2 regions of the Nocardioides sp. CCNWLW239 genome follow, and region 2 is predicted to be linked to the other one. Evidence: riboswitches for the same ligand, from Rfam matches in the RefSeq annotation. Region 2 holds a riboswitch; the other holds the start of a gene.
What was found. A riboswitch is a leader RNA that binds a small molecule or an ion and turns the genes downstream of it on or off. The one in region 2 is predicted to bind cobalamin.
Positions count from the first base shown of each region.

Region 1: another riboswitch for cobalamin. It lies ahead of WBG06_RS24515 (ABC transporter substrate-binding protein); the one in region 2 lies ahead of WBG06_RS23570 (nitrite reductase).

Region 1 is NZ_JBBBNW010000008.1:198,402-207,154, forward strand. It holds gene WBG06_RS24495 (amino acid permease) at 1-1,415, opposite strand, end outside; gene WBG06_RS24500 (hypothetical protein) at 1,412-1,627, opposite strand; gene WBG06_RS24505 (ABC transporter ATP-binding protein) at 1,737-2,504, opposite strand; gene WBG06_RS24510 (FecCD family ABC transporter permease) at 2,501-3,490, opposite strand; gene WBG06_RS24515 (ABC transporter substrate-binding protein) at 3,619-4,671, opposite strand; cobalamin riboswitch at 4,726-4,912, opposite strand; gene WBG06_RS24520 (NAD(P)H-dependent oxidoreductase) at 4,942-5,640, opposite strand; gene WBG06_RS24525 (sugar ABC transporter ATP-binding protein) at 5,819-7,345, shown strand; gene WBG06_RS24530 (ABC transporter permease) at 7,342-8,385, shown strand; gene WBG06_RS24535 (ABC transporter permease) at 8,382-8,753, shown strand, end outside.
Region 2 is NZ_JBBBNW010000008.1:6,812-15,564, forward strand. It holds gene WBG06_RS23565 (zinc-dependent alcohol dehydrogenase family protein) at 1-621, opposite strand, end outside; cobalamin riboswitch at 675-901, shown strand; partial or broken gene WBG06_RS23570 (nitrite reductase) at 959-1,147, shown strand; gene WBG06_RS23575 (precorrin-8X methylmutase) at 1,838-2,446, shown strand; gene cobJ (precorrin-3B C(17)-methyltransferase) at 2,443-3,999, shown strand; gene cobM (precorrin-4 C(11)-methyltransferase) at 4,115-4,855, shown strand; gene bluB (5,6-dimethylbenzimidazole synthase) at 4,855-5,472, shown strand; gene WBG06_RS23595 (hypothetical protein) at 5,603-6,223, opposite strand; gene WBG06_RS23600 (hypothetical protein) at 6,454-7,674, opposite strand; gene WBG06_RS23605 (hypothetical protein) at 7,847-8,467, opposite strand; gene WBG06_RS23610 (hypothetical protein) at 8,583-8,753, opposite strand, start outside.

The sequences.
Region 1 (8,753 bases), 190 kb from region 2:
GCGATCTGCTGGACACGGTCACGGACGAGCCGCCAGCCGATCATCAGCGCCGGAACGATGATGACCAGGGTCGCGACGGTCCAGGTCCCGATCGGGTAGTCGAAGCCCATCAGGACGAGCACCGAGGCGAGGAACACCAGCGTCGCGTACCCGGTCCACGGCGAGCCCCACAGCCGGAAATCAGGCCGGTACATCAGGCCCTTCTTCCACTGTCGGTAGAGCAGGATCTGGCAGAGCACGATGGTCGCCCAGGACGCGATGATGCCGAGAGCCGACATGTTCAGCACGATCTCGAACGCCTGCCCCGGGACGATCGCGTTGAGGCCGACGCCGAAGAGCGTGATCACGCCGGTGAGCAGGATCCCGCCGTACGGCACGCCGTTCCGCGACATCCGCGCGGTGAAGCTCGGCGCACTCCCGCTCATCGCCATCGACCGCAGGATGCGGCCGGTGGAGTAGAGACCGGCGTTGAGCGAGGAGAGCGCCGCGGTCAGCACCACGAGGTTCATGATCGTGCCGGAGTTCGCGATCCCGAGCTCGTCGAAGAACGTCACGAACGGGCTCTCGTCGGCCTGGTAGGCCGTGTAGGGCAGCAGCAGAGCCAGCAGCACCAGCGAGCCGACGTAGAACACCGCGATCCGGGCGATCACGGAGTTGATCGCGCGGGGCATGATCTTCGCGGGCTCGGCGGTCTCGCCAGCGGCCGTGCCGACGAGCTCGACCGCGGCGTACGCGAAGACGACGCCGGAGACGACGATGACCAGCGGGAGCACCCCGACGGGGAAGAGCCCGCCGTTGTCGATGATCATGCCGATCCCGGTCTCCTGGCCATTGAGGCCCTCGCCGCGGGCGAGCACGATCGTCCCCAGCACGAGGAACCCGATCAGGGCGACCACCTTGATCAGGGCCGCCCAGAACTCGAGCTCGCCGAAGAGCTTCACCGAGATCAGGTTCATCGACAGCACGACCGCGAGGGCGATCAGCGCGATCACCCACTGCGGGATGACCTCGAACGTGCCCCAGAAGTGCATGTACGTCGCGATCGCGGTGACGTCGACGATCGAGGTCATCGCCCAGTTCAGGAAGTACATCCAGCCGGCGGCGAACGCGGCCGGCTCGCCCATGAACTCACGAGCGTAGGAGACGAACGAACCCGACGACGGCCGGTGGAGCACGAGCTCGCCGAGCGCTCGCAGGATGAGGAAGACGAACACGCCGCAGAAGGCGTAGACGAGGAACAGCCCCGGCCCGGCCTCGTGCAGACGTCCACCGGCCCCCAGGAACAGGCCGGTGCCGATGGCGCCGCCGATGGCGATCATCTGCAGCTGCCGGGGGCTCAGGCTCTTGTGGTAGCCCTCGTCCTCATCTGTCAGGCCGCTGGTCTGACTGGTGATCTGGTCGTCGGTGTCGCTCATCGGCCCGCTCCCGGTCCGGAGTGCGGCGGCTCGGGCACGTCCTTGAACAACATCCACCCGCCGGTGACCGCGATGACCGCTGCGGCCGCATAGCCGATCAGCGACCACCAGCCGAGATGCAGATAGGCCGTCACCCCGACGATCGCGAGCGCAAGGAACACCATCACCATGCCGATGATCGGTGTCCGCGGCTTGTACGGATCCCCAGACACTGAGCTCACCTCCCCCGTGCAGGACCTCCGATGGCCCCGTCCTTGCGCCCATTAGAGCCCATGGTTCGGCTTGCGGCGGTTATCGAAGGTTTGCCCGGCGTTTCCAGGACTAGGTGGCGGCAGGTCCCAGGAAACGGATGACGACGCCGTCGTCGTGATGCACCCGGGCGCGTACGCCGTAGACCTCGGCGATCAGGGACTCGGTCAGCACCTGCGCGGGTGGTCCGCCGGCCACGACGCGGCCCTCGGAGAGCACGAAGACCTGGTCGCAGTAGGTGGCGGCGAGGTTGAGGTCGTGCAAGGCGACGAGGCAGGTCGTGGGCATCCGGCGGACCAGGGCCAGCAGGGCCAGCTGATGGCGTACGTCGAGGTGGTTCGTCGGCTCGTCCAGGAGCAGGATCTCGGGTTCCTGGGCGAGTGCTCGAGCGATCTGCGTACGTTGCCGCTCGCCGCCCGACAGGGTCGCGAAACGCTGCTCGAGACGGTCGGCGATCCCGGCATGGGCAGCCGCCTCCTCGACGACGGCTCGGTCGCGGGCGCTGTCGGGCCCCCAGGGCGGACGATGGGGGACCCGGCCGAGGGCGACGACGTCGCGTACGCGGAGGTCCTGGCTGGTCGCCGGCTCCTGCTCGACGACGGCCAGGCGACGTGCGAGCCGCCGTCGGGACATGCCCGCGAGCGGGCTGCCGTCGAGCAGGACGTCGCCGGAGTCCGGAGGCCGAAGGCCCGCCAGGATCCGGATCAGCGAGGACTTCCCGGAGCCGTTGGGTCCGAGCAGCCCGACGGTCGCGCCGTCCTCGACCTGGAGGGACACGTCGTCGACGACGAGCCTTCCCCGGGGCGCCCACCGCACCCGCCACGCATCCAGCTCGCTCATCGACGCGCCCTCATCAGCACCAGCGCGAACGCTGGCACCCCGATCAGCGCGGTCGCCACCCCGACCGGGAGCTCCTCGGGGTCGATCACCGTCCGGGCCGCGGTGTCGACCCAGATCAGGAAGATCGCGCCGAGCAGCGCCGTGGCCGGGAGCAGCAGCCGGTGGCCGACCCCGACCAGCGCGCGGGCCAGATGGGGAAGGACCAGACCGACGAACCCGATCGCCCCGGAGGTGGAGACGATCACGGCCGTCATCAGCGCGGTCAGCACCAGCAGCACGATGCGGATGCGCGCGACGTCGACGCCGAGCGAGGCGGCCGCGTCGTTCCCGAACGCGAAGGCGTCCAGCCACCCGGCCCCCGCGATGCAGCAGAGCAGCCCGCCGAGCACGATCACCCCGCAGACGAGCACGTCGGTCCAGCTCGCCGAGGAGAGCGACCCGAGCAGCCAGAAGAGCACCCCACGCGTCTGCTCCGCGTCGGCCGCGGTGAACACGATGAACGAGGTGAGGGCCGAGAACAGCTGGGTGGCGGCGATGCCGGCCAGGACGAGCCGGTCGGTGGTGCCGCCCGCGAGCGAGGCGAGCAGCAGCACCAGCGCGAACGAGACGAGCGCACCCACGAACGCCCCGGTGGAGAGGCCGATCGCACCCGATCCGACGCCGAGCACCACGATCGAGACGGCGCCGGTGGAGGCGCCCGAGGAGATGCCGAGCACGAACGGGTCGGCGAGCGGGTTGCGCAGCAGCGACTGCAGGATCACCCCGCAGATGGCGAGGCCGGCACCGCAGATCCCCGCCAGCAGCGTACGTGGCAGCCGCAGGTCCCACACGATGCTCTGCTGGAGCAGGGTGAGGTCGGAGGAACCCAGCCCGGCGCGGTCGGCCACGACCCCGTAGACGTCGGCGATGCTGAGGTCGGAGGGGCCGACGGTGATCGCGCCGGCGACCGAGGCCAGCACCACCAGCGGAGCCAGGGCCAGCAGCACGCGTCTCCTGATAGCCGAGGCGTCACGTACGTCGGCCGAGGCGTCAGGCAGGTCGGCCGAGGCGTCACGTACGTGCCATGTCGGCCGACCGGGGTGACGCCTCGGCAGGCAGGGGTGACGGCTCGATCTCATAGGCCGAGGTCGGCGAGCTGCGAGGCGACGTTCTCGACCGCGTAGACGGTGCGGATCGAAGGGTTGAGCTCAGCGCCGGAGACGGTCACGAAGCGGTCGTTGCGGACCGCGTCCATCTTGGCGGTGACCGGGTTGCTCTTCAGGTACTCGATCTTGGCGCGCGCCGTCTCGGCGGTCTGGTTCTTGCGGGTCAGGTCGCCCAGCACGATGACGTCGGGGTTGCGTTCGGCGACGGTCTCCCAGTTGATCTGCGGCCACTCGTCGGTGGTGTCGTCGAAGACGTTCTCCATGCCGAGGGCGCGGCTGATGATCCCGGGGCCGCCGCAGCAGCCGGCCAGGTAGGGCGACTCGGAGCTGGCGAACCAGTACATCGCGCTCACCTCGCGCGCAGGCGCCTTCGCCCGGGCGGTCTCCAGCCGCTGGCTCAGGTCGGCGACCAGCTTCTCGCCGCGCTCGGGGACCCCGAAGATCCTCGCGAGCTCGGTGATCTCCTGGTAGATCGTCTCGATCTCGAGGGCGTCGACGCGGGTGCCGTCGTCGTCGCCCTCGTTGTCCTTGAGGCACTCGGCGGGGGAGAGGTAGGAGCCGACGCCGAGCTTCTCCAGGTCCTCGGGTGTGGTCACCCCGCCGTCGCCCAGGGTGCTGATGAAGGAGGCGGTGACGAAGTCCGGCTCGGCCTGCAGGACGCGCTCGTAGGAAGGCCAGTTGTCGGCGAGCCGGGGAACCCGCTCGTTGTCCGCGGCGAGCTCGTCGAGCACCGGGTCGGTCCACACCGCGGTGCCGGCCATCCGCTCGGCGAGACCGAGCGAGAGCAGGATCTCGGTGGAGCCCTGGTTGAGCGAGACCGCCCGCTCGGGCGGTGCCTCGAGCGTGATCTCCCGGCCGCAGTTGGTCAGTGTGAGCGGGAACCCGGCGGTGTCAGCGGCGGCCTGCTGCGCGTCGGCGGGCTGGTCCGCGGCGCAGCCGGTCGACGCGGAGCCGAGCACCAGGACGGTGGTCGCGGCGATCGATCGGGCCAGGGTCGTTCGGGTGGGGCGGGACAGGTGCACGTCGGTCCTCGGGCGGGTCGCGGGCTGGTGCGCGTCGCCCGTGCTGACCGGCAGCGGTCTGCTGCAGGGCCAGCAGGTCTTCGGACTCGGGATCGACCGGCGCGAGACGCCTTCCCAGGCCCGAGAGCCCAGTGGCACAGTGTCCCGTCCGTCACCCACACCGCTGCGCGTCAGTCCCGGACTCTCACCGGGTTCCCGTGCCGGGACTACGTCCCGAGCGGCTGGCCCGACGACCGTAGCAGGCGCGCCCACGCGCCCGTGCGAACGCCCTCAGCGCTCGCGGTGAGCGCTGAGCCCGTCCTGCCCGGGCGCGACCGAGTCGTGGAGCCTGATCGTGTGGTCGTACTGCTCGTCGACCATCGGTCGATAGGCGATCCGCGGTTCGGTCATCACGCCTTCGAGACGTACGCGCAGATCGGCCTCGATCCGCGCCATGGCCTCGGGGTCCACGGTGTCGGCGTCGGTGATCAGGTGCGGGCGCAGCGCGTCCATGCCGGTGTACCAGAAGGTGCCGTGCAGCAGCGGCCACAGCACGTCCTCGATGTGACCGCTGATCCCGCGTGGGCCGAGGGTCGCGGCCCGGTCCCCGGCGGTGACGACGGTCAGGGCGCGTTTGCCGACCAGGCCGCCCTTGCCGTACTTGAGCGGCTTGCCGGTCTCCGGATCCGGTACGTCGAAGGCGAACCCCGACTCGAAGACCCGGTCGATCCAGCCCTTGAGGATCGCCGGCACCGAGTACCACCACAGCGGGAACTGCACGACCAGTAGATCGGCCTCCCGCAGGCGGTCCTGGTGGTGGCGTACGTCTGCCTCGCCCCGTTCCACCAGAAGGGGATTGAAACCTTCTCGATAGAGGTCGATCTCATCGACGGTCCAACCGCCCGCGACGAGAGCGTTCCGGCCGATCTCCTGCAGCCGCCCGTTGAGCGACGACGCGTTCGGATGTGCCCATACCCAGAGTGCGTGCATGGGTCTCTGAACGCGGTCTGGCGCGGTCCGATTCCCACCTGGAGGCCCGTGGGCCTCGACCCGTTCTGACGACAAAGTCCGAACCTCGCTCAAATTAGCGGCCGAAGAGTGTTGACGTATGTGATTGCCATCACTAGCGTAAACCAGGCTTGAAACCTTTCAATTCGAGGAGCTGCCCATGCTGGACACACCCGCCGCACTGGAGCTGCGGGACGTGGCCAAGTCCTTCGGCCCCGTACGCGCCCTCCGGTCCGGAAGTCTCCGGGTCGAGGCCGGTTCCATCCACGCGCTCGTGGGGGAGAACGGGGCCGGGAAGTCGACCCTGGTCAAGATCGTCGCCGGGCTCTACCGCCGCGACTCGGGCGACTACCTGCTCGCCGGGGAGCAGGTCGACTTCCGCAACACCGCCGACGCCAAGCAGGCCGGCGTCGCGGTCATCTACCAGGAGCCGACCCTCTTCCCCGATCTCTCGGTCACCGAGAACATCTTCATGGGACGCCAGCCGACCAACCGCTGGGGCCGGATCGACCGCGCCGCGATGCGCACCGAGGTCGTCGAGCTGTTCGCCAGGCTCGGCGTGCCGATCGAGCCCGACCGCCCGACCGAGGGCCTCTCGATCGCCGACCAGCAGCTGATCGAGATCGCCAAGGCGCTCTCTCTCGACGCCAAGGTCCTGATCATGGACGAGCCGACCGCGGCCCTGTCCGGCAACGAGGTCGACCGGCTGATGGCCGTGGCGCGCACGCTGCGCGACCAGGGCTGCGCCGTCGTCTTCATCTCGCACCGCTTCGACGAGGTGTTCGCGCTGTGCGACACGATCACGGTGATGCGTGACGGCGCCTACATCTCCACCGACCCCATCTCCGAGGTCACCGAGGACGAGATCGTCCAGCGCCTGGTCGGACGAGAGGTCTCCGACCTCTACCCGAAGCTCGAGGCGACCGTCGGCAAGCCGTTGCTCGAGGTCAGGGGTCTCACCCGCACCGGCCTGTTCCACGACATCAGCCTCACCGTCCATGAGGGCGAGATCGTCGGCTTGGCCGGCCTCGTCGGCGCCGGACGCAGCGAGGTCGCGCAAGCGATCTTCGGGGTCGACCCCTACGAGAGCGGCGAGGTCACCCTCGACGGGCAGCCGGTCCCGCCGGGTGACCCGAGACGGGCGATCGAGATGGGTCTGGCATTCGTGCCCGAGGACCGTCGCCAGCACGGTCTCGTCCTGGACGCACCGATCTCACGCAACATCACCCTGCCGACCAGCCGCCGGCTGGCACGCACCGGCCTGATCAGCACCGGCATCGAGAACCGCTCGGCCGCCGACTGGGCAGCCCGGCTCGAGGTCAAGGCCGCGACGCTCGACACCCTGGCGGGCACCCTCTCGGGCGGCAACCAGCAGAAGGTCGTCCTGGCCAAGTGGCTCTCGACCCGGCCCAAGGTGCTGATCATCGACGAGCCCACCCGAGGCATCGACGTCGGCACCAAGTCCGAGGTCCACCGGCTGCTCTCGACCCTGGCACAGGAGGGTCTCGCGATCCTGATGATCTCCTCCGAGCTCCCTGAGGTGCTCGGGATGGCCGACCGGGTGATCGTCCTCAGCGAGGGCCACCAGACGGCCGAGCTGAGCCGCGAGGACGCGACCCCTGAGGCCGTCATGCGCGCGGCGACGGCCCACCACTCCACCACTCTGAACGTCAGCGAGGCATCATGACCACCACGCTCGACGCGCCCGCCCCGGCCGCGCCGCAGCCACGCCACCGAGCCACCAGCCGGCTGACCTGGCTCCTCAAGCAGCGTGAGACCGGCATCGCCGTCGCCTTCATCGCGCTGCTGGTGGTGACCACGGCGGTGAACCCCAACTTCCTGTTCAGCACGGACGGTTGGCGCGATCTCACCCTGACCCCCGCGATCCTCGTCTGCCTGGCCATCGGCCAGGCGATGGTGATCGTCACCCGCAACGTCGACCTCAGCGTCGGCTCGACGCTCGGGCTGACGGCGTACCTTTCCGGCCGGCTCTTCCTCGACACCGGGCTTCCGGTGCTCGTCGTCGTCCTGATCGCCGTTGCCGCGGGCGCCCTGCTCGGGCTGGTCAACGGGGTGCTGGTCGCCTTCGCCAAGGTGCCGGCGCTGGTCATCACCCTCGGCACGCTCTACATCTACCGCGGCATCATGCTCGAGTGGGCCGGCAGCGACCGGATCAACGCCTCCGACATCCCGCCCGGGCTGCTCGACTTCGGCACCGGATCCTTCCTGTTCATCCCGAACCTCGCCTGGATCTCGTTCGCGCTGCTCGCCGTCGCGATCTACCTGATGCGCTCCACCCGGGTCGGCCGCGAGTTCTACGCGATCGGCTCCGACCCCGACGCGGCCACTCTCTACGGGCTGCGGGACAAGCGCCGGGTCCTGCAGGCGTTCGCGACCTCGGGCGCGCTCGCTGGACTCGCCGGGATCCTGTACGTCTCCCGTTACGGCACCATCAGCTCCGGAGTCGGCCAGGGCATCGAGCTCGAGGCCGTCGGCGCAGCCGTCGTCGGTGGCGTGGCCATCTTCGGCGGCAGCGGAACCGTCCTCGGGGCGGCCCTGGGGGCCTACCTCCTCACCACCATCAACCGGGCGCTCCCGGTCCTGGGCATCCCCGACTTCTGGCAGCAGGCCGTCGTCGGTGCGCTGATCATCGGCGCGATCGTCCTGGACCGCTACTTCGCCCGCCGCCAGCACGACAAGCTCCTCGCAGAGAGGGAAGATTCATGAGTGCTCTGCTCTCCGAGAAGGCACCGGCCCGGACGTACGCAGCACACGCCAAGCCGTGGTGGCAACGCACCCTGATGACCAGGGACGCGGCGATTGTCGCCCTGCTCGTGGTGGTGTGGACGTACGCCTCGATCGCGATCCTCAACTTCTCCGACCCGATCACGGTCTACTTCCTGGTCCTGGACATCACGCCGATCCTGCTGATCGCGCTGCCGATGACGCTGATCATCATCACCGGCGAGATCGACCTCTCGGTGGCGAGCGTCGTGGGGCTCTCCAGCGTCCTGTTCGGGGTGCTGCACCGCGAGGGCGTGCCGATGGTCGCTGCGATGGTGCTCGCGCTGCTCGCGTGCGCGGTCGCCGGAGCG
Region 2 (8,753 bases):
CAGCCCGGTCGCGACCTGGAGCGCGCCGACGTTCCGGTCGACGGCGATCACCGAGGCGCCCAGCGCCTTGGCGATCATCACCGTGCTCAGCCCGACGCCTCCGGCGCCCACGACGGTGACCCACTCGCCCGCACGGACGTCGGCGCGTCCCGTCAGGGCGCGGAACGAGGTCGCGAACCGGCAGCCCAGGCTCGCGGCCGCCTCGTCGGAGACGTCGTCGGGGATCGCGACCAGGTTGGTGTCGGCGGCGTGGAGCGCGACGTACTCGGCGAACGAGCCCCAGTGGGTGAAACCGGGCTGTTCCTGGGCGGGGCAGACCTGGGCGTTGCCCGAGCGGCACCACTCGCACTGCCCGCAGCCCTCGACGAACGGCACCGTGACGCGGTCGCCGACCTTCCAGTCGCGAACCCCGGCACCGACGGCGTGGACGACGCCGGCCAGCTCGTGGCCCGGGACGTGGGGCAGCTCGATGTCGTCGTGGCCGACCCACGCGTGCCAGTCGCTCCGGCAGATCCCGGTGGCCCGGATGCGCACGACCACGCCGCCGTCGGGAGCGGTCGGTTCGGGCACGTCCCGGACGTCGAGGGGGCCGCCGATCTCGTCCATCACCAACGCGCGCACGCGCCGATCGTAGCCAGGTGCCCGCACTGGCTGACGATTCGTCGTCGACTCCAGGTAGTCTCGCCCTGCCAGTCGTACTCCATGCCTGATGGGGTCAGGGAACCCGGTGAGAGTCCGGGACTGACGCGCAGCGGTGAGGATGACGGGCGGGACACGCTCTCCTGGTCGATATCGGCAGTCGATGTCGGCGAGAAGGGCAGCCACTGGAGCCCGGCTCTGGGAAGGCGTCCCGCGCCGATCGATTCCGAGTCCGAAGACCTGCTGGCTCTGGCGGCGCCCGCCGCCAGGTCACCACGTGCCCCGCGGAAGGGCACATGACCACGGAGCAGGTGGCTGGATGCCTCGAACCCGAACCGACCGGTGCCCCGGAGTCGGCCGACCGTGGCCGGCCGAGGACGGTCTGCTGGTGAGACTTCGTCTGATCGGCGGCTCGGTCTCGTCCGCCTCGCTGCTCTCGCTGATCTCCGTGGCCGAGACCTACGGCGACGGGCTCGTCCATCTCACCGGGCGGGCCAACCTCCAGGTGCGGGGACTGCCGTCGGTCGACGGCACCCTCCCGGCCGAGGTGCTCGCCGCGCTGAAGGCGACCGGCCTCGTCCCGGCCCAGACCCACGAGCTCGTACGCAACGTGATGGTCTCCCCGCAGACCGGCCTCGCCGGGGGACGCGCCGACCTGCGCGGCGTCGCCGCGTCGCTGGACCGGCTGCTGTGCGCCGCGCCCCGTCTGGCCGCGCTCCCGGGCCGGTTCCTCTTCGTGCTCGACGACGGTCGCGGCGACCTGGTCTCGCGCGAGTGCGACCTCGGGCTGGTCGCGCTGTCGGCCACCGAGGGCCAGCTCCGGATCGGCGACGTGTGGGGGCCGGTCGTGCCGCTCGCCGAGGCGGCGCCCCGGCTGGTCACGCTCGCGGAGCAGTTCTTGAACGTACGCGGCACCGGTGCGTCCGCGCCCTGGCACGTCTCCGAGCTCGACTGCCCGCTGGCCGAGCCGGTCGCGGCCGAGGACCGGCTGCCCGGCGCGGCCGCCGAGCTCGGGTTCGGCGAGGTGCCCGGGGGAGAGCACGTCCCGGCCGTCGACGGGACCCTCGACCGGGCCGCGGTCGAGAGGCTGGCCGCGCGGGCGCCCGAGGTCGTGGTGACGCCGTGGCGCGGCGTACTCGTCCCGTCTCCTAAGCCGCGTCCGACCCGGCGCTACGACTACATCGACTCCGGCCCGGCGATCTACGTCGACTCCTTCGCGACCATCCGGCGCGAGGCCGACCTGTCCGCGGTGCCGGCCGACGCCGAGCGGCTCGCGGTGCGGATGATCCACGGCAGCGGACAGGTCGATCTCGCCTCCGACCTGGTCATCCACCCCGATCTGGTGAAGGCCGCGCGAGGTGCGCTGGAGGCCGGTGCGCCGATCCTGTGCGACGCCACGATGGTCGCGACCGGGGTCACCCGCAGCCGGCTGCCGCGTGACAACGAGGTGCTCTGCATGCTCGGCGACGACCGGGTCCCCGCGCTCGCCCGGGAGTGGAGCACGACCCGCACCGCCGCTGCGCTGGCGCTGTGGGAGCCCTACCTGGACGGCGCCGTGGTCGCCATCGGCAACGCCCCGACGGCGCTGTTCCACCTGCTCGAGATGATCCTCGACGGCGGTCCACGCCCGGCCGCGATCGTCGGCTGCCCGGTCGGCTTCATCGGCGCGGCCGAGTCCAAGGAGGCGCTCGCCTCGTTCGCCGCCGATCACGGGATCGACATCCCCTTCGTCACCGTGCGCGGTCGCCGCGGCGGATCTGCGATGACCTCGTCCGCCCTCAACGCACTCGCCCAGGAGCAGGAATGACCGGCCCGACCCCTGGACGGTTCACCGTCGTCGGCATCGGCCCGGGCGACCCCGAGCTGATCACCCTCAAGGCCGCCCGGCTGATCGGTGCGGCGCCGGTCGTCGCCTACCACGCCGGCGTACGCAAGCAGTCCCACGCCCGCCGGATCGCCTCCTCGCTGATCCCCGCGGACGCGATCGAGGAGGAGCTGCGCTACCCGGTCACCACCGGCACGACGACCCATCCGGGCGGCTACGTGGGCGCGATGGCCGAGTTCTACGAGTCCTGCGCGGTCCGGCTCTCGGCTCATCTCGACGCCGGCCGCGACGTGGTGCTGCTCGCCGAGGGCGACCCGCTCTTCTACGGCTCCTCGATGTATCTCCACGACCGCTTCAAGGAGGTCTATTCGACCTCGGTGGTTCCCGGCGTGCCGGCCTTCGCGGCCGCCACCGCCGCGGTCTCGACGCCGCTGGTGCGCCAGACCGACGTCCTCACCGTCCTGCCCGGCACCCTGCCGGAGCCCGAGCTCGCCCGGCGCCTCGCCGACACCGAGGCCGCCATCATCATGAAGCTCGGCCGTACGTTCCCCGCGGTTCGTTCCGCGCTCGTGGCCGCCGGGCGGCTCGAGGGCGCCTGGTACGTCGAGCGTGCCTCGCAGCCCGAGGAGCGCTGGCTCCCCGTGGCCGACGTCGACCCGTCATCGGTGCCCTACTTCTCACTCATCGTCGTCCCCGGTGACACCGCACCCGCCCCCGCGCCTGCCGCGGCTCGGCTGCGGCAAGAGCTCCCGGAGGTCGAGTCCGTCGAGGTGACGCGCGGGGGCGACTCGAACGGCTCGGCCTCCGGTGAGGTGCTCGTCGTCGGGCTGGGCCCGGGGCCGGAGGGGTGGGTCACCCCCGAGGTCGCGGCCGCGCTGGCCGAGGTCGGTCACGTCGTCGGCTACGCGCCCTACGTCAACCGGGTGCCTCAACGCGAAGGGCTGCAGCGGCACGCCTCGGGCAACACCGTCGAGGTCGACCGGGCCCGGCACGCCCTGGACCTGGCGAAGGCGGGGGAGAAGGTGGCCGTCGTCTCCGGCGGCGACGCCGGGGTCTTCGGGATGGCGTCGGCCGTCTTCGAGGCGGCCGCCGACCCGGCCTATGCAGCGGTACGCATCCGGGTGCTGCCCGGCGTCAGCGCCGTCCAGGCGGTGGCCGCCCGCGCCGGCGCCCCGGTCGGGGCCGACTTCGCGGTGATGTCGCTCTCCGACCGGCTCAAGCCGTGGTCGGTCGTCGAGGAGCGGCTGCGCGCCGTGGCCGCCGCCGACCTGGTGCTCGCGATCTACAACCCGGCCTCGCGCTCCCGAACCGAGCAGATCGGCACCGCCCGCGACGTACTCCTGGAGCACCGCAAGCCCGACACCGTCGTGGTCGTCGGCCGCGACGTCGGGCGCGCGGAGGAGTCGCTGACCGTGACGACGCTCGGCGACCTCGACCCGGCCGAGATCGACATGAAGTGCCTGGTCATCGTGGGCGCGAGCTCGACCCGCGTCACCGAGGCCGGGCAGGTCTGGACGCCGAGGTACGTCCGGTGAGGGGCTGGCGGTTCATCAAGGTATGCAGCCGAACCCTCACTTCCCACGTGGAGTTCCGCCAGGGAAGCGCACGTTGGTCTGCATACCTAGACGAACCAACCCGGAGGCACCCCCGATGACCGTCCACTTCGTCGGTGCCGGCCCCGGCGCGGCCGACCTGCTCACCGTCCGTGCGACCCGGATGCTCGCGGCTGCGGACGTGGTGCTCTACCCGGGCACCTACCTGGACCCCGAGGTGCTGGCGCACTGCAGCCCCGAGGCCGAGCTGGTCGACACCCAGCGCCTCGACCTGGACCAGATCGTCGGCGCGACCGTCGCCGCCCACCGCGCCGGCAAGCAGGTCGTACGCCTCGTCTCCGGCGACCCCTCGGTCTACTCGGCGATGGCGGAGCAGACCCGGCGGCTCGACGCCGCCGAGGTGCCGTGGGACGTGACCCCCGGGGTCCCGGCCTACGCCGCGGCGGCCGCCAGGGTCGGGCGCGAGCTGACCGTCCCGCTGGTGGCGCAGTCGGTGGTGCTCACCCGCACCCAGGCCCGGTCGACGCAGATGCCGGAGGGGGAGTCGCTGGCCGCGTACGCCGCGACCGGGGCCACCCTCGTGCTCCACCTCGCGATCCGGCGCACCCGGGAGCTGATGGCCGAGCTGTTGCCCTACTACGGACCGCAGTGTCCGGTCGTGGTCGTCTACCGTGCCAGCCAGCCCGAGGAGAAGGTGCTGCGCGGGACCGTGGCGACGATCGCCGACGCGGTCGAGGACGCCGGCCTGCGCCAGGCGGCCGTCATCCTGGCCGGGCCCGCGCTGGCCCGCGACGGGGGCGAGTCGTTCCTCTACGACGCGGCCCGGGTGCGTGCCTGATGGATCTCTACGACGCCATCAACCGCCGCCGCGACACCCGTGCCGAGTTCACCGGTGAGCCGGTCGACCCCGCCGTGCTCGAGCGGGTGCTGTCGGCGGCCCACGCGGCGCCGAGCGTCGGGATGACCCAGCCGTGGGACTTCGTGCTGGTGCGCTCGCCCGAGACGCTGCGTACGTTCCGCGAGCACGTCGCCACCGAGCGAGAGGTCTTCGCCGACTCCCTGGCGGGGGAGCGGGCCGAGACATTCTCGAAGATCAAGATCGAGGGGATCTGCGAGTCCGGCCTCGGGGTGGTCGTCGGCTACGACCCGACGCGCGGCGGGACCCACGTCCTCGGCCGCCACGCGATCGCCGACGCCGGCCTCTACTCGACCGTCCTCGCCATCCAGAACCTCTGGCTCGCCGCCACCGCCGAGGGCCTCGGCGTCGGCTGGGTCAGCTTCTACCGCGAGGAGTTCCTGCGCGACCTGGTCGGGATGCCCGACCACGTACGTCCCGTCGCCTGGCTCTGCGTCGGCCCCGTCGAGGATCTGCCCGATGTCCCCGACCTGGAGCGCTTCGGCTGGCGCCACCGCTCCGCGCTCTCGACGGTGGTGCACGAGGAGAGGTTCGGGTAGCCGCCCGCTCCAGGCGCGGACGTGAACCTCGGTCCCTGCCTGGACGGCGGTTGGGACTGGGGCCGAGTAAAAACTTGTCATGCGCATGACAAGTTTTCTCTCGGCTCGTGGGTGGTGCTGTAACGGTCGGTCACGGATTGGTGATCGTCAGACCGGTGATGGTCCAGCTGCCGCTCACGTGTAGGGCCTGTCCCTGTGCGAGCCCGACGATGGGGCACAGGAAACCTGTTGGGGCGGCAACAATCCGCTGGGTGGACCCGGTGGGGGTGAAGAGCCCGGTCGCGTCGTCGAAGGTGCCAGTGATGTCGCCGGCGACGTTGAACGAGCAGACGCCAGACTCGACAGACATGGCCGCGTCGGTGATCGCGGCGGGGGAGACCGAGCCGACCTCGGGCCCGGTGATCGCGAAGCCCCAGGTGCCGGTCAGATCGACCGTGACCGCTCCGCCGTCCGCAAGACTGCACCCGCTGACTGTGAGCTGGTCCCATGTGGTGACGGGCATCCCGAACGGTCTGCTGTCGTTCGGGCCGAACAGGCTGCCCGGCATATCGAACTGTTCACACGTGAAGCTGAAGTCGGCCTCCACGACGGTGAAGGTGACGGGGCCGCCGCTGAGGGTGACGAAAGGTCCGCCGTGAGGGGTATAGGTGCCGGCTGCAGCCTGGACAGGCTGGGGCATTGCCGTGACCGTCGCGAGGGCGAGAGCGCCGGCCGCGATACCGGCGAGCACTGTGCTGATGAACTTCTTCATGGTGGTCCTCCGTATCGGTGGGGTCCCGAGAGGTTCACGTGGCTACTGCGAGGGCGATGGCGATGCGCGGTTCGGGGCGTTGTTGGCCAGGTCGGCTGTTATCGCCGAGGAGTTCCTGCGATCTCTTGTTGGTTTGCTCGAGTACAAACGTCCCGTCGCCTGGCTGTTCGTCGGTCAGGCCGACGACGTACGTGAGGCCCCGACCTGGATCGATGTGGCACCGTGATCGGTCACTGACCCTCGCCGTCCGGGAGCGGCGGCATCGGCGGCACCTCCGGGCCGGGCAGTGGGCACACGGGGCGGGTCGGTGATCCGCCGCACTTGCTGAGGTCTTCCAAGGGAATCCGGTTCCAGGCGATCAGACCGCCTTGGAGTGCCCGCACCGGGTTGTTCGGGCCTGAAGCCATCGCACTCACCAGCGGACTGAGGTCATCACCGCTGGTGCCGCAGTTCGCGAAGGGCGGGATATCGATACCTGTGGACGCGGGGATCGTGCGCCCGTTGTCCTCGAAGTAGTAGGGGTCGTTCAGCGGGCCACGTGACCCTGGGTGCAATCCGTCGAAAGCTGCCAGGTAACCGCCGCTTCCGGGGGCGTACGGGCGACCGGTGCTGGCGTCTCCCCACAGGTAGAGATCGATTGGACGGTTCGTCTGGCAGTTCGGACCGAGTTCGACCGGCACCCCATCTACCTCGAGGTCGCTGAGGCGGATATCGACCTTCCCCTCTACCACGGTTGATGCTCCTGGGATGTCGGTGGGGACGTTGATGCACCCCCTAGTCCTGCGGCGGTTCCACGAGTGGGCCATCAGAGGCTGGACCTTTCCGTTGACCCGCGGGACCGAGATCGTCAGATTCGCCGTAGCCGGGATGGTCCCGAAGGCGATCAAATTGATCTTGTCTTCGGTGAGAATCCCCACCTCGGCGCCACCGCCCTCTAGAGGCTTCAGCGGATACAGCGGGGTCCGAAAATAGCCGGTCACCCACTGGGTGGCCGGATCATCTGTTGCGCACGACGGCTGGTAGAAGGGGTCGGGGACGCAGTGCGGGATCTTGGCGGTGCAGTTGGCCGAGTACGCGGTCGGGTTCTCGAGAGGGTCGTTCAACTCCCCGAAGTACAAGCCGCCCCAGATCTGCTGTGAGGTGATGGACATCTTCGCGCGCCGTGCGACCGCGTGCTGCGAATTGGTGACGATGCCCTCGGTCTGGCTGATCGATAGCCTAGGGGGGAGGTCGTCGAACCCTGGCAGGCCCTCGGCCGGATCGTCTGCGATCAATGCCTTCAGCTCCGGCGTCGGAGCCTTCACGCTGCTCTGGGAGGCGCTCTGTGGATCGACCTCGGGATCGCCCGTGGCCGAACTGGTGGGGAGGGCGAGGAAGGCGGCTCCCAGCAAGAGGACGCCGGAGGCCGCACGGCCAACGCGTGCTCCGGCACGAGTGAGGGGGATGCGCATGAAGAGTTCCTCAGGTGGTCGGGTCCGGTGAGGACCGTACGGGTGTCCGTCATCAGTTAAGACTGCGAATGTGGCGAGCGCCACAGAACGATGAAATGAAGGTCAGGAGCTGAGGAAACTTGTCACGCGCGTGACAAGTTTCCTCAACACCTCGCGGGGGCCAGTTGGTCGCTCACGGGTTGGTGATCGTCAGGCCGCTGATTACCAGGGGACCGCTTACTTGAATGCTTAGACCCCGATCTAGCCCGATGATTGGGCACAAGTAACCCGCTGGATCGTCAGAGATCGTCAGGGTCGATCCCGTGGGAGTGAACACCCCAGTGGCGTCGTCGAAGTCACCGCTCATCTCGCCGGAGATGTTGAATGAGCAGGCGTTCATCTCGACGAAAATCGCGACGTCTGTGATCGCGGCGGGTGAGACCGAGCCGACCTCGGGCCCAGTGATCGCAAGCCCCCAGGTGCTGGCCTGATCGAACGTGGTATCGCCCATGGTCGGATTGAAGCAACCGCTGGCTACGATCTGATCCCAGGTTGCAGCGCTCGTCCCGAAGGGGCGACTGAGATCGGGGTCGAGAACGGATCCGGACAGGTCGAACTGCTTGCAGTCAAACGTCTGGTTGGCCTCGACGACGGTGAAGTTGACGTTGTTCCCGATGAGGGAGACTCCGGTGCCGCCGTGTGGCGCATAGGTGCCATCGAACGCGCGGGCGGGAGGTGACATCGTCATAACGGCCACGATGACGAGTGCTCCGGCGGCGAGACTAGTGCGTAGTGTGCTGGCCAGACACTTCATTGATCTTCTCCTTGAATGGTGGCCTGCTCCCGAGAGGGTCGGCAGGAAAAGGTCTGTGTCGGTGACCGACGGCCACCGACACAGACCCCAGGTTGGATCGGTCAGTGCTGGTCGATCACGGGTTGGTGATGGTCAGCCCGGGCGCGGTCCAGGTCCCAGCCACGGTGACGTCCTGCCCCTGGTCGACACCGATGATCGGGCACAGGAAGCCGGACGGGGTGTCCGTGATGGTCAGCGTGGAGGCGTTCGGCGTGAACACTCCGGTGGAGTCGTTGAAGGTTCCGCC